3 regions of the Kribbella yunnanensis genome follow, and region 3 is predicted to be linked to each of the others. Evidence: riboswitches for the same ligand, from Rfam matches in the RefSeq annotation. Region 3 holds a riboswitch; each other region holds the start of a gene.
The links. Region 3 has a riboswitch for glycine ahead of ABD231_RS12750 (L-serine ammonia-lyase). Riboswitches for the same ligand answer to the same signal wherever they lie in the genome.
Positions count from the first base shown of each region.

Region 1: linked by a shared signal. The riboswitch ahead of gcvP (aminomethyl-transferring glycine dehydrogenase) and the one ahead of ABD231_RS12750 (L-serine ammonia-lyase) in region 3 are both predicted to bind glycine.
Region 2: linked by a shared signal. The riboswitch ahead of gcvT (glycine cleavage system aminomethyltransferase GcvT) and the one ahead of ABD231_RS12750 (L-serine ammonia-lyase) in region 3 are both predicted to bind glycine.

Region 1 covers NZ_BAAANF010000018.1:186,877-191,998, forward strand. Annotated here, with positions in the region: gene gcvP (aminomethyl-transferring glycine dehydrogenase) at 1-2,246, opposite strand, end outside; glycine riboswitch at 2,326-2,416, opposite strand; gene ABD231_RS28505 (MerR family transcriptional regulator) at 2,438-3,058, opposite strand; gene ABD231_RS28510 (bifunctional nuclease family protein) at 3,247-3,738, opposite strand; gene ftsR (transcriptional regulator FtsR) at 3,762-4,421, opposite strand; gene ABD231_RS28520 (zinc-ribbon and FHA domain-containing protein) at 4,408-4,938, opposite strand; gene gcvH (glycine cleavage system protein GcvH) at 5,059-5,122, opposite strand, start outside.
Region 2 covers NZ_BAAANF010000003.1:55,381-60,502, forward strand. Annotated here, with positions in the region: gene ABD231_RS05115 (S8 family serine peptidase) at 1-39, shown strand, start outside; gene ABD231_RS05120 (hypothetical protein) at 43-1,296, opposite strand; glycine riboswitch at 1,379-1,473, shown strand; glycine riboswitch at 1,474-1,585, shown strand; gene gcvT (glycine cleavage system aminomethyltransferase GcvT) at 1,641-2,759, shown strand; gene gcvH (glycine cleavage system protein GcvH) at 2,759-3,133, shown strand; gene glyA (serine hydroxymethyltransferase) at 3,135-4,406, shown strand; gene ABD231_RS05140 (heparinase II/III domain-containing protein) at 4,533-5,122, shown strand, end outside.
Region 3 covers NZ_BAAANF010000008.1:261,587-266,708, forward strand. Annotated here, with positions in the region: gene ABD231_RS12735 (helix-turn-helix domain-containing protein) at 1-520, shown strand, start outside; gene ABD231_RS12740 (alpha/beta fold hydrolase) at 525-1,964, opposite strand; gene ABD231_RS12745 (DUF3817 domain-containing protein) at 2,062-2,409, shown strand; glycine riboswitch at 2,575-2,666, shown strand; gene ABD231_RS12750 (L-serine ammonia-lyase) at 2,748-4,121, shown strand; gene ABD231_RS12755 (alpha/beta fold hydrolase) at 4,452-5,122, opposite strand, start outside.

The DNA.
Region 1 (5,122 bases), on a different contig from region 3:
GAGATCGCCAGCACACCGGCCGAGCCGAACGGCGCCGCGCTGATCGGACCGACACCGGACTCGGGCCCGGCCTGGTCGAGGAGCGGGTGGTTCGGCAGGTACGGCGCGAGGTGCGCGGCGACTGCGACCGGGCCGACGCCCGGGCCGCCACCGCCGTGCGGGATGCAGAAGGTCTTGTGCAGGTTCAGGTGACTGACATCGCCGCCGAACTGGCCGGGCTTCGCGAGACCCAGCAGCGCGTTCAGGTTCGCACCGTCGACGTACACCTGACCGCCGGCCTCGTGCACGATCCGGCAGACCTCGGTGACGCTCTCCTCGTACACCCCGTGGGTGGACGGGTAGGTGATCATGATCGCGGCCAGCTTCTCGGCGTGCTCGGAAGCCTTGGCCCGCAGGTCGTCCAGGTCGATCGTGCCGTCATCGTTGCCCTTGACAACAACAACCTTCATCCCGGCCATCACGGCCGACGCCGCGTTGGTGCCGTGCGCGGACGCGGGGATCAGGCAGACGTTGCGGTCTTCGTTGCCCTGGGCCCGGTGGTAGCCGCGGATCGCCAGCAGTCCGGCGAGCTCACCCTGCGAACCCGCGTTCGGCTGGATGGACACCTTCGCGTACCCGGTGACCTCGGCCAGCCAGCGCTCCAGCTGACCGATCAGCTTCACGTACCCGGCGGCGTCCTCGATCGGCGCCAGCGGGTGCATATCGGCGAACTCGGGCCAGGTGACCGCCTCCATCTCGGTGGTCGCGTTCAGCTTCATCGTGCACGAGCCGAGCGGGATCATGCCGCGGTCGAGCGCGTAGTCCTTGTCGGACAGCTTGCGCAGGTAGCGCAGCATCGACGTCTCGGACTTGTGCGTGTTGAAGACCGGGTGCGTCAGGTACTCCGACGTCCGCGGTACGGCGATCTCGGGCGCGGCCAGCGTGTCGTCGTACTGGACGCCGAAGGACTGGCAGACCCGGGTCAGCGCGGCGACATCGGTCTTCTCGTCGCACGAGATGCCGACGTGGTCGGCGTCGACCTGGCGCAGCCAGATGCCGTTCTGCCGGGCGGCGTCAACGACGTCCGCAGCGGCACCGGGGACACGCGCCAGCACGGTGTCGAAGAAGTCGCCGTGCACGACCTCGACACCACCGGCACGCAGCGACGCGGCCAGCTTGCCCGCGAAACCGTGCACGCGACCGGCGATCGCCTGCAGCCCATCCGGTCCGTGGTAGACGGCGTACATGGACGCAACGACGGCCAGCAGGACCTGCGCCGTACAGATGTTGGAGGTCGCCTTCTCGCGACGGATGTGCTGCTCACGCGTCTGCAGCGCGAGCCGGTACGCCGGGGCACCGTCGGCGTCGACCGAGACACCGACCAGCCGACCGGGCAGCGACCGCTCGAGACCGGCGCGGACCGACATGAAGCCGGCGTGCGGACCGCCGTAGAAGAGCGGTACGCCGAAGCGCTGCGAAGAGCCGATGACGATGTCGGCGCCGGCCTCCCCCGGTGCCTCGAGCAACGTCAGGGCGAGCAGGTCGGAAGCGACCGCGACCAGCGTCTCGCGCTCGTGTGCGGCGGCGATCAGCGGCTTGAGGTCACGGACAGCGCCGCCGGAACCCGGGTACTGCACCAGGAAGCCGAAGAAGTCGCCCTCGGGCAGACCGTCGATGGTGTCGGCGACGACGACCTCGATGCCGAGTGCCTCGGCGCGGGTCTCGACGACCGCGATCGTCTGTGCGAAGCAGTCGGAGTCGACCAGGAAGCGGTTCGACTTGCTCTTGCGGTTGGAGCGGTGCGCGAGCGTCATCGCCTCGGCGGCCGCGGTGCCCTCGTCGAGCAGCGACGCGTTGGCGGTCGGGAGACCGGTCAGGTCCGAGACGACGGTCTGGAAGTTCAGGAGCGCCTCGAGCCGGCCCTGCGAGATCTCCGGCTGGTACGGCGTGTAGGCCGTGTACCAGGCCGGGTTCTCGACCAGGCGGCGGACGATCACCGACGGCGTGAAGGTGCCGTAGTAGCCCTGCCCGATCATCGAGGTCGCGACGTTGTTGCGGGCCGCGAGCTGGCGCAACTCCGTCAGCGCGTCGACCTCGGAGGCCGGCTCCGGGAGGCGCAGCGGTTCGGTCGACCGGATCGAGGCCGGTACGGCGGCATCCGCGAGCGCGTCGACGTCGGCGTACCCGAGCAGTTCGACCATCCGCGCGACCTCGTCGGGGCGGGGCCCGATGTGCCGGTCGGCGAAGATTGCAGAGATTTCGGTCATCGAAAGAGGCTCCGTTGCTTGCAGTAGCTTCCGGGTGGCCTCCCCCTCTGTCACGCACGAGTGCACGCTTCAGAGTTGCCTGACGCACCCGGTCCATGGGCCTGAGAGGTTCCGGGGAGGAATTGCCCCTTCGGCGCCCGGTGTGAACGGGTCTCTCCCGAGTGCGGTGAACAGCTACAGAGCAGAGTACCTCAGCCGGCTGCGCGGGCCCGGCGGCGGGCAGCCAGCTCGTCGCTGGCGTGGGACTCGTCCTCGCCCTCGCCGTGACCGTCGGCACGCTCGGTGGGCAGCTCGGACAGTGAACCCTCGACCTCGCGCCAGACACCGCCGAGGGCGATCCCGAAGACTCCCTGGCCACCGGCCAGTAGGTCGATGACCTCGTCCGGTGAGGTGCACATGTAGACCGACGCGCCGTCACTCATCAGCGTGATCTGGGTCAGGTCGTCGATCCCGCGCTTGCTCAGGTGGGCGATCGCGGTCCGGATCTGCTGCAGCGAGATCCCGGCGTCGAGCAGCCGCTTGATCACCTTCAGCAACAGAACGTCACGGAAACCGTACAACCGCTGGGTGCCGGAGCCGGTCGCCGGGCGCACCGACGGGGAGACCAGGCCGGTCCGCGCCCAGTAGTCGAGCTGGCGGTAGGTGATCCCGGCCGCGGCGCAGGCCGTCGGCCCACGGAACCCGACATCCTCCGGCATCGGCCGCAGATCGTCGTCGAACAGCAGACCCTGAACGCCGGCAGTGGCGGCCGCCTCGGCGCGTGCTTCGGACGTCGACTGCGCCGTCAGATCCGTGTCGCCGGTGCGTGTCACGCCTGAGCCTCCCTGGATACCGACTGGAACGAGCCATCTCCGTGGAGTAACAGTTCCCCACGACTCCTTCACGGTAAGCCGCCGACCTGGGAGGGTCAACGACAACCGCTCCGAGCGGCTAGCGTGTCGCGACTCCCAGACGAATCGTTACCTTCCCGGTCTTGAGGCTCAGCCTCCAGTCTTTGGGCTCAGCTCTTGTCGAAGTCTTCCGGGGTGACCTGGTCGAGGAACTCGCGGAAGCGCTCGACCTCCTCTTCCTCCTGCACCTCGTCGGCCTCGGTCTCACTCTCCGGGACCGGGATCCCGGCCTCGGCGAGGATCTCCTCGGTGCAGAACACCGGCGTACCGGTGCGCAGCGCGATCGCGATCGAGTCCGACGGGCGGGCCGAGATCTCGGTCTTGTCGTCGAAGACCAGGATCGCCTCGAACACCCCGTCGGTCAGGTTCACGATCCGGACCTGACTGAGCGTGTGCCCGAGCACCCGGATCGTCTCCGCGAACAGATCATGCGTCAGTGGCCGCGGTGGCTCCATCCCCTGCTGGGCGAAAGCGATCGCACTCGCCTCGGCCGCACCGATCCAGATCGGCAGGTACCGCTCGCCGCCGACCTCCCGGAGCAGCACGATGGGCTGACTCGAGGGCATCTCGACCCGGACTCCGACTACGTCGACTTCGCGCACACCTTCAGCCTACTCCGCGGTGGTCAGTGCGGCAGCCGGGATCTCACCAGTGCCGTGTGCAACCGCACAGTGAGGGCTGCCAACTCTTGGGTTTGGTCGGTACGGCGGGGGCCGGTGACCTGCTCGATCAGTCCTACCTCGCGGTCGGCCGCGGTGCGGAACGGGCGCAGGTGACGGGGTTCGATGCCGTACGTCGCCAGTTCGGCGGCGACTTGGGCGACGACGATCGCGTCGCCGCCGTAATGCTTGCCCTCGGCCACGATCAGGCCGTGACTCTCCAGCTCGGCGAGCAACGCCGTACTGACTCCGGCGGCTGCGCAGAGCTCCGCCTTGGTCAGCCGCAGGTCGGTGCCGGTGGCACCGAAGTCGTCGGCGGCCGGCCCGGAGGCCGGCGTACTGGGGGCGATCGGCGGTCCACCGGCCGCCGGGCGCAGACCGCGGTCGATCGCACCGAGGTGCTCCTTGATGACCTTCAGCGGCAGGTACTGGTCACGTTGCGCGGTCAGCACGTAGCGCAGCCGCTCCACATCACCCGCGCTGAACTTGCGGTAGCCCGACGCGGTGCGCGCCGGTGTCACCAGCCCCTCGGCCTCGAGGAACCTGATCTTGGAGATGGTGACATCGGTGAACTCGGCCTGCAGGATCTGCAGGACCTCGCCGATCGAGAGCTCAGGCTTGGCCACTGGCGTAGTAGACCAGCCGGTACTTGCCGATCTGGACCTCGTCACCGTTGTTCAGCTGGACCTCGTCGATCCGGTCCCGGTTCACGTAGGTCCCGTTCAGGCTGCCGACGTCGCGGACCTTGACGCCGTACGCGTCGCGGCGGAACTCGGCGTGCCGGCGGGACACCGTCACGTCGTCCAGGAAGATGTCGCTGTCCGGGTGCCGGCCCGCGGTCACCACGTCGACGTCGAGCAGGAACCGCGACCCCGCGTTCGGGCCGCGCTGCACGATCAGCAGCGCCGATCCGGCCGGCAGTGCACCGACCGCGGCCTGGTCGTCGGCCGACAGCGGCTCGCCCTGGTCGAAGCGCTCGGTCTCCGGCTCGGCGCTGATCGGCGTCAGCATCGCGGTGTCGGTGACACCCGGCGTCGGCGTCGCGGCGGCCGGCCGGTCCGCCCCAGGGAGCATGGCTCCGCACTGCGAGCAGAAGCGGCTGCCCTCGGAGTTCTCGTGCCCGCACTGGTTGCAGAACGGCATGCTGTGATCCTCCCGATCGCCGTTAGGCGACGTTGTGTCGTAGACCCCGTGGTTACAGTGTGGACCCGGACCCCAACCCTCGATCAGCGGTTGAGGTCCGGTAAACCTATCAGTGACGCCCTAGCTCGGGTCGAGCTGGCCCTGGTAGGTCTCGGCGTCCATCAGGGCGTCGACCTCGGCGTCG
Region 2 (5,122 bases), on a different contig from region 3:
CAGCAACAAGTCACCAAGGCGTATGGTCTGACTAAGTAGGGCCTAGGCCTGCGGGTATGGCGAGTCCTGCAGGCCTAGGTTCTTCCACACGAAGCGCGGGACCCGGGCCAGGAAGTCCCGGAGGAAATAGGAGCACCGGGCAATCGTCTGGTGGTCGTGCCGGCCGGCCTCGAACCAGGCCCAGTTGCCGACCACCTGGAACGACGCCGGTTTGACTGCCATCAGGAACTCCATCTGGCGCGGGTGAATGACGTCGTACGCGAACTTCTGGTCCCGGGCGTGGATCGCGAACTCCTCGTTGAAGGCTTCGCTCTCGAAACTGATCCCGGACCCGAACCCGCGCCGGCTGACCTGCAGCCAGGGCATCCCTACCGGCAGCTCGAAGCCGAGAATCGGCTCACTGTGGTTCTCGGTCACCGTGCGTGTGGTCGTCCGGCCCTCGGAGTCGGTGGAGCTCTCGGTGCGGGTGGTCTTCCAGTGGTGGGTGAAGGCGACGAACGGCGGCCCGTCGCCGTCCCGGCCGCGGATCACCTCGCTCGTGCTGTGATCGTGTCCGCTCTGCGTCACCGGCGTGCTGTGCAGCAGGCTGTCGTCCTGGCCGATCCAGTACCAGTCCGGGTGCTGGTAGAAGCTCAGCCGCGGTTCCTTCGGCGGCTGGATCCAGCGGTCCAGCGGCAGCGCGTCGATGGCTGCCGCGAGCAAGGCCACCTGGTCCAGCCACGGCGCCAGCAGCTCGGGATCCTTGCGCGGCGGATCGAGGATGACGAGCTGGTCGCCATCGATGCTGAGATTCACGCCCGGCTGTCCACCCGCCAGCGTGAGCAAGGCGGTACACAGCTGACCGCTGAGCACCTCGGTAGCGAACGCCGGGTCCTGGACGCCAACCGCCCAGCCCGCGCCCAGCTGCGGTGGCACCGGCACCATCGTCGCGGCCACGCCGGACCGCGGCACGGTCTGCCCACCCGTGATCCACAACTCCGGCAGCCGGCGTGACAACGTCACCATGCCGACCCAGCCCTTCCAGTACTCACTGCCGTACTCGATCACCTGAAACGGCCGCCCGGCGGTGGTCAGGCCGGTGATCTGGTCGTCCGGATTCCGCGTGAACCCCATCCCGAACGGCGGATTGGACAGCCGCGCCACCGAGTCGAACACCGGGCTGCCCACGAACGTCCAGCCGCGATCCCGCAATGACTTGACATACCGCTGCCGCCGGACGAACAGCCCCACGCCGACCGCCGTACCGGCCAGCAGCAGCACAATCAGGATCAGGCTGAAGATCTGGTTCCCGGTCATGGAGTCGAGCCAATCACATCGGCGGGTCCCGGAGCGGTCAGCTGCTGCTAGAGTCGGCGGCTCAACTGCATATCGCGCCGTTCGAATCGGGGCGGGAGAGTCCGGGCTCACCATGACCCGGCGCCGAAGGAGCAAATCTCCCCAGAATCTCTCAGGCCCACTGACCGTTCCGATGAGGCGAACTCTGGAAAGCCGGGCCCCCGCGTAGCTGCGAGGACACCCGCACCCACGGTGCAAACCGCCTCACCCGGCGGTGAAGCTCTCAGGTACAGATGACAGAGCGGGGAGGTCACCCAGCAGTGGCACCGCATTTCGCGGTGCCTGACCGAGGGAGCCTCCCACTCATGACACGCGCGACTCCGTTGCAGGCTGAGCACCAGCAGCTCGGTGCATCTTTTACCGATTTCGCCGGCTGGAACATGCCGGTGCGCTACACCTCCGATATCGCCGAACACACGGCTGTCCGGACCACGGCCGGGTTGTTCGACCTGTCGCACATGGGCGAGCTCGAGGTGATCGGCGCCTGCGCGGCCCGGGCACTCGACCACAGCCTGGTCGGGCGCCCGTCGAAGATCGGTATCGGCCGGGCGCGGTACTCGATGCTGTGCGCCGAGGACGGCGGCATCATCGACGACCTGGTCGTCTACCGGCTGGCCGAGGACCACTTCCTGATCGTCGCCAACGCGAGCAACACCGACGTCGTCCGCGACGAGCTCAAGCAGCGGATCGCCGCCTCAAAAAACGGGCACAGTTCCACCGAACTCCGGGACACCACCGAGGACTGGGCGCTGATCGCGGTTCAGGGGCCGGTCGCCGTACAGATCGTGGGCGAGCTGTCGGATGCCGACCTGGACGACCTCAAGTACTACGCGATCACCGAAACCACGCTTGCCGGAAGCAACATCTTGCTCGCGCGGACCGGGTACACCGGTGAGGACGGTTTCGAGATCTACTGCCGCCCGGCCGAGGCTCCGCAGATCTGGGCCGAGCTGCTGCGGGTCGGAACGCCGTACGAGCTGAAGCCGTGCGGTTTGGCCTGCCGGGACACCTTGCGGCTCGAAGCCGGAATGCCGTTGTATGGCAACGAACTCAGCCGCGAGCTGACGCCGTTCGAGGCCGGGCTCGGGCGGGTCGTTGCGTTCAGCAAGGAAGAGGACTTCGTCGGTCGCGAGGCACTCGCCCGCCGCCGCGACGAAGGCGCCCAGCGGGTGCTCGTCGGGCTGACTTCATCAGGCCGCCGCTCACCGCGCAGCGGGTACGCCGTACTGGATCCGGCCACCGGCCGTGAGATCGGCGCCGTGACGAGCGGCGCACCGTCGCCGACGCTCGGTCACCCCATCGCGATGGCCTATGTCGACAGCGCCTTCGAGGAGCCGGGCACCCGCCTGCAGGTCGACATCCGCGGCACCCACGACGACGTACTCGTCGTCCCCCTCCCCTTCTACCGCCGCCAGGAGTCCTGATGTCTGTTCCTTCTGAACTGAACTACACCGAAGACCACGAGTGGGTCGCTCTGGAGGGCGACATCGCGACCGTAGGCATCACCGCCTTCGCGGGTGAGGCCCTGGGTGACGTCGTGTACGTCGACCTGCCGGCCGTCGGCAGCACCATTCTGACCGGTGACGCGTGCGGCGAGATCGAGTCGACCAAGTCGGTGAGCGACCTGTTCGCGCCGGTCGACGGCGAGGTCGTCGAACTCAACGAGGCGGTCGTCGCCGATCCCGGTCTGCTGAACACCGATCCGTACCAGGCCGGCTGGCTCCTTCGGATCAAGGTCAGCGGGCCCACCAAGCTGCTGGACGCGGCGGCCTACGAGGCACTGATCGGAGGTGAGTGAGATGAGCACCCTCGATCAGAGTCTGGCCGAGTTCGACCCCGAGATCCACGCTGCGGTCACGGCCGAGCTCGGGCGTCAGCGCGACACCCTCGAACTCATCGCCAGCGAGAACTTCGCCCCGCTCGCGGTCATGGAAGCGCAGGGTTCCGTCCTCACCAACAAGTACGCCGAGGGCTACCCCGGCCGCCGGTATTACGGCGGCTGCGAGCACGTCGACGTGGTCGAGCAGCTGGCCATCGACCGGGTGAAGGCGCTGTTCGGTGCCGACTTCGCCAACGTTCAGCCGCACTCCGGCGCCCAGGCGAACGCGGCCGCCATGTTCGCGCTGCTCGATCCGGGTGACACGATCCTCGGTCTCGACCTCGCGCACGGCGGTCACCTCACCCACGGCATGCGCCTCAACTTCAGCGGCAAGCTGTACGACGTCGTCGCGTACCACGTCCGTGACACCGACTTCGTGGTCGACATGGCCGAGGTCGAGCGACTCGCCCTCGAGCATCGGCCGAAGCTGATCGTGGCGGGCTGGTCGGCGTACCCGCTGCACCTCGACTTCGCCGAGTTCCGGCGGATCGCCGATCTGGTCGGCGCGTATCTGATGGTCGACATGGCGCATTTCGCCGGTTTGGTTGCCGCGGGGCTGCACCCAAACCCGGTCCCCCACGCCGACGTCGTCACCACGACGACCCACAAGACCCTCGGCGGTCCGCGGGGTGGTGTCATCCTCACCAACCGCGCCGACCTGGCGAAGAAGTTCAACTCTGCGGTCTTCCCCGGACAACAGGGCGGTCCGCTGGAACACGTGATCGCGGCCAAGGCCGTGGGCTTCAAGCTGGCGGCATCCGACGAGTTCCGCGACCGGCAACGCCGTACCCTCGACGGCGCGCAGGCGATCGCCTCGCGGCTGTCGGCCGATGACGTCCGCGCGGCCGGGATCTCGGTGCTCACCGGCGGCACCCAGGTGCACCTGGTGCTGGTCGATCTGCGGAACTCCGAGCTCGACGGGCAGCAGGCCGAAGACCGGTTGCACTCGGTCGGCCTCACCGTGAACCGGAACGCCGTACCGTTCGACCCGCGGCCGCCGATGATCTCCTCCGGGCTGCGCATCGGTACGCCGGCCCTCGCCGCCCGCGGTTTCGGTCCGGCCGAGTTCGCGGAGGTCGCGGACATCATCGCGACCGCACTCGTCCACCCGGCCGACGAATCCGTGCTCGATGGTTTGCGCGATCGGGTCGGCCTGCTCACCGCGAAGTTCCCGCTGTACCCGGCGCTCTGAGCGCTTAACGAAAGACCTGGCTCCGCTTCGGTGCTTCATGCAACGGTTCGCCCTGCCTCGGGCGTTATCGCCTATATAGGGTCCTGACCGGAAGTACCGGAGCCGGGCCGGGGGCTGGTGTGTGGGGTGGGCGAACACAAGGGTGAGCTGCGCCGAAAACTGGGCAACACCGTCGCGTTGGTCGCGGTGTGTGCGCTGATCTGCGGGATCGCGTTCACGGGGGCGATTGTCCTCTTGATGCCAAGTGAGAAAGGACATATCGCTCCGGTCGGCACCACGCGGCCGACTGCCCCGGTCAGCCAACCGGTCGCCGCGCCGGTCCCGGCCGCGCCCCGAACCACACCGGCGACCAAGGGTTACGCCTGTCCTGGTTACAGCGGTCTGCAGCAGAAGATCCCGCTGAAGCTGGTGCTCGAGGACACGTTTGCGTGGGGCAACAACCCGCCGTACAAGGCTGGTAATGGGTCCGGTGACATCAAGTGGGAATCGAACCCGTACCAGGATCCGAGTTGGCACCTGTGGTTGCACTCGCTGCGCTGGCTGGGCAATGGGATCGACTCCATGAAGGCCGGGAACGCCGCAGCGCGGACGCACACGCTCGCGATCATCCAGGACTGGGTGCGCGACAACCCCTTCCCTTGGCTAGCCACATCTAACTCGACTACGTCGAAGGGCGATGCGAGCGCATCCGAGTCCACGATGCATCGGACCAACGT
Region 3 (5,122 bases):
ATCCTTCCTGCCGACCTTGGTGCCAGGGCTGCTGCAGACGGCCGAATACGCTCGTCTCGTCTTCATCGCCTCAGATCTCACTGGCGGACAGGACTATGCCGCGGCTGTTCAACGACGGATCGACCGGCAGCAGATTCTGTATGAGCAGGGGCACTCGTTCGAATTCATCCTCACCGAGGCGGCGTTGCGCTGGCGTCCCGGGCCGAAGCAGGTCCTCATCGCCCAACTCGACCGGATCGCCAGCCTTGCCACCCTCAGCAATGTCTCCATCGGCATCATCCCCATGGACGTCGAGACCCAGGCGATTCCGTGGCACGGCTTCACGCTGAACGAAGACGTCGATGACGAGAACCCGTACGTTCAGGTCGAGACGATCCACGCCTACCTGACTGTCAGTCGGCCCGACGACGTCGAGCTGTATCGCAGGCAGTTCGCCGTACTGAAGAAGGCGGCTCGCACCGGACAGCAGTTCTCCGATTTCCTCAACAACCTTCGGAGCGAGCTGCTGTCCGGCGACTGATCCACTACCCAACCGGCGGTACGGCGGCGCACGTCGTACCGGGCTTGGGGATGTTGCGGTTGATCAGGTAGTTGTCGATGGTGTCGGTCATGCACGGGCTCTTGTTGTAGCTGCCGTGGCCCCAGCCTTCGTAGGTCAGCAGGACGCCGTCGCGGCCTAGCTGGCGTTGGACGTTCTGTGCCATCGAGTACGCCGTGGCCGGGTCGTGGCGGGCGTTGGAGAGCAGGATCGGCGTCTTCAGGTGGTCGACGTCGAGGCGGTGTTGCGGGTTGTTCGCCTTGGGTGCGCCCAGGCAGAGCGAGATGGCCATGAACTGACCGGGGTACGGCATGTCCGGGTTGTTGCGAGCGAGCCGCGCCAGCAGGCCGGCGTACTCGGGGTAGGTACCGACGCGCAGGTCCCAGTCTTGGCAGAACGGGACGAGGGTGTTGGCGACGAGTTCCGTGGTCGGCGGGGGCGGGGTGGGGATGACGCCCTTCTGGAGGGTGGTGGCGAGTGCGCTCCACTGCGGGCCGTAGAGCATCCGGAACACCGCGAACGAGGCCATGAACGGGTTGTCCGATTGCTTCCGGAGCTCGGCCCAGCGGGCGCGGACGTCCTGGCCGTGCAGGGCGCACGTCGTCGTGCGGTCGCACCAGTCGACGAATTCGTCGAACGAGTCCTGGACAGACGCGGCCTGCGGATCGAGGAACTGGCGGGGCGTCGCGAGACTGTGGTCGAGCACGCTCTCCAGGACCATCGCACGCACGCGCTGCGGGTAAGTCTCGGCGTACTGCGCTCCGAGCGGGGTGCCGTATGAGCTGCCGTGGAAGGTGATCTGCCGCTCACCGAGTGCCCGGCGAATCGCGTCGACGTCGCGGACGGTCTGCCAGGTGTCGACGTGGTCGTAGAGCGGGCCGGTGTGCTTGCGGCAATCGTCGGCGAGTCGGCGGTTGTAGTCGATCAGCGCGTCGAACTCGGCCTGGTCGCGGACGAGCGGTGACGGCATCGCGGCGTACAGGCTGCTCGTGCACTTGATCGGGTTGCTGCGCGCGATCCCGCGCGGATCGAAGCTGACGATGTCGAAGCGGTCCTGCAGTTCCGGGCTGAACCGGCTGATCCCGGTCTTGATCCGGTCGATGCCGGAGTCACCCGGGCCGCCCGGACCGAACACCAGTACGCCGACGCGCTCGGCCGGCTGTTTCGCCGTCCGGCGGGCGATCTCGAGGTTGAAGGTCGGGCCGCTCGGGTTCCGCCAGTCGACGGGGAGCTTCAAGGTGGCGCACTGCGAGCCTTGCACCACTGCCGGATCGTCCTTGCCTTCCGGCTTGCAGTCGGTCCACTGCGGTGCGGCCGAGGCCGAGGCCGGGGCGGCCGAGGCGGGGAGTGCGGCGAGGCTTGCCGCGGTGACTGTCAGGACCACACCCCACGCGGTGATCCTGAGCAGCGTTCTGGGGTTCTTCATCTCCCCGATCCTTCGGTAACCGCTTGCTCCGCACATCGGGGAGCAGCCCCTAGACCACCCCGGGCCGGGCTTGGGGGACTTGTTAGGGTCGGGCGCGATGACACACTCACGGTGGTTCCGGGCAGTGGCGATCGCCGAGGCGATCTCGTGGACCGGCCTGTTGATCGGCATGCTGTTCAAGTACGTGCTGTCCGACAACGAGATCGGGGTGAAGATCTTCGGCCCGATCCACGGCGGCATCTTCGTCGCGTACGTCGTGACCGTGCTGCTCGTCCGCGGTCCACTGCGCTGGTCGTGGCCGGTCACCCTGGCCGCGCTGGCCGCGAGTGTTCCGCCGCTGTTCACCTGGTTCTTCGAGATCTGGGCAGTGCGGACCGGCCGGATTGACGGCAGCCAGCAGGCCGCCGTACCGTCGCGTCCGGAAGCTAACTCAACAGCCGCATGAACCCGTGCGGGAGAGACCCGGGCTTAGGGCATCTCTCCCAATCCCACACCTACTGCGCTGCACTCGGCACGGCACCTCGCCGCACGGGTGCAAAGGGCAAGATGCGCCGCATCTAGCCCTTCGCCCCCGCGCACCGATGCACCGCACCGAGCACATGCTCGCTACGGCGTGGGATTGGGAGAGATACCCACTGACCCGGGCGCCGTAGGAGCAACTCTCCCCAAGAATCTCTCAGGCACCTTCACCGCACGGGCGAGGCACCTCTGAAGGACAGCAGTCCAACAGAGCGGGGAGGACACCACTCTCGGTCAACGACGACCGGAAGGGACCTCCGCATCATGGCGATCAGTGTCTTCGACCTGTTCAGTATCGGGATCGGCCCGTCGAGCTCACATACCGTGGGACCGATGCGCGCGGCCCGCACGTTCGTGCTCGGCCTGCAGGACGCCGGTCTGTTGACCGCGACGACCCGGGTCGAATCGCAGCTGTTCGGCTCGCTCGGTGCGACCGGGCACGGCCACGGCAGTAACAAGGCGGTGCTGCTCGGCCTCGAGGGTGAAGACCCCGAGACCGTTGCCACGCACTCCGTCGACGCCCGGGTCGAGACGATCCGCGAGCTCGGCCGGCTGCGGCTGGCCGGGACTCATCAGATCGCGTTCGACGAGAACACCGACCTGATCATGCATCGCCGCAAAGCCCTTCCGTACCACCCGAACGGGATGACCTTCCTGGCTCGCGGGGCGGACGGCGCCGTACTGCGGGAGCGCACGTACTACTCGGTCGGCGGCGGTTTCGTGGTCGACGAGAACGCCGCGGCCGGCGACCGGATCGTGCCGGACAGCACGGTGCTGAAGTACCCGTTCCTGACCGGTGCCGAGTTGCTGGACCGTTGCCGCGAGTCCGGGTTGTCGATCGGCGATGTCATGCTCGCGAACGAGCTGGCGTGGCGGACCGAGGACGAGATCCACAGCGGCCTGCTCAAGATCTGGCAGGTCATGCAGGACTGCGTCAAGGAGGGCTGCGAGACCGAGGGTGTCCTGCCCGGCGGGCTGAAGGTCCCGCGCCGCGCGCACGCCCTGCACGACAAGCTCACCCGCGACCCGTGGTCGGTCGACCCGCTGAAGGTGATGGACTGGGTCAATCTCTTCGCCCTCGCCGTCAACGAACAGAACGCCTCCGGCGGCCGCATCGTCACCGCCCCGACAAATGGTGCCGCGGGCATCATTCCCGCCGTACTGCACTACTACCGGCGGTTCATCCCCGGCGCGAACGACGATGGCGCCGTACGGTTCCTGCTGGTCGCTGCGGCGATCGGCGTTCTGTACAAGGAGAACGCGTCGATCTCCGGCGCCGAGGTCGGCTGCCAAGGCGAAGTCGGCTCAGCCTGCTCAATGGCCGCAGCCGGCCTGTGCGAACTCCTCGGCGGCACTCCCGAACAGGTCGAGAACGCAGCCGAGATCGCCATGGAACACAACCTGGGCCTGACCTGCGACCCGGTCGGCGGCCTCGTCCAGATCCCCTGCATCGAACGCAACGCTATGGCCGCGGTGAAGGCGATCAACGCCGCCCGGATGGCCATGCACGGCGATGGCGTCCACGTAGTCACCCTCGACAAGGTCATCAAAACCATGCGCGAAACCGGCGCCGACATGAAGATCAAGTACAAGGAGACCTCCCGTGGCGGCCTAGCCGTCAACGTCATCGAATGCTGAGCATCCTCCTAAGCACAGGACGTATACCGCAATCAGACGTCGCCACCACGCTGGCCGTCAGCAGTCCGGGGGCCCAGCAGACGTATACGTCCTGTCCGACGGAGGATCCACCCAGCCGACGGGGATGCCCGGCTCCTCCGCGAGGGTATTCGGCTGGCTGCGATGAACAGCCGGGTCTGGGACGAGCCACTCGACTGGCCGACCTTCGACCGTGCTGATCTCTGAAACGGCCCGAGCGACAGGACGTAGGTGGGTACGTAGAGTTCTCCGCACGCCTGAGCCGAGCAGAGACGATGCCGATTTGGCGGATACCTCCTGTTGTTGTGGAGATCAGGCCTGGGTGGTTTCCAAGATCGTGTTGGCGACCAAGGTTGGGGCGTCGTTCATGGGGACGTGGCCGCAGTTGAGGAGGGGGATCATCCGGGCTTGGGGGAGTTGGAGGTGGGCTCGGGCGGCCTGGATCGGGAGGAGGATGCGGTCGTGGGTGCCCCAGGCGATGGTGACGGGGACGTCGGGGACGTCGCCTTCGAAGGTGGTGCCGCGGCGGGCGTGGGTGAGGACGCGGTCGAAGGCTACGCAGTCGCGGAGGGCGCGGGATTCGGCTACTACGGCTTCGGGGGCGCGCAGTGCCGGGCGGTGGTAGATGGTGCCGGTGAGGACGCGGCGGCCGGCGGGGGTGCGGGACAGGCGCTGGACGGTGGGTTCCGGCGTACGGCGGGCGATGCGGCGGAGGTTGGTGAGTACGCCGACCGCCCAGCGGTTCTCGCGGGGTGACCAGAAGCCGGCCGGGGAGAGTGCGGTGACCGTGCGGGCCAGGCCGAGTTGGCCGAGGCGCAGGGAGACCAGGCCGCCGAGGGAGTTGCCGACGACGTGCGGCTGGTCGAGGTCGAGGGCCTTGCAGAGGGCGTCGACGGTGTAGGCGAAGCTGTCGAGCTCGTTCGGGACACCCAGCGGTACGTCGGGGGATTCGCCGAAACCGGGGAAGTCGAGGGCGATCACGT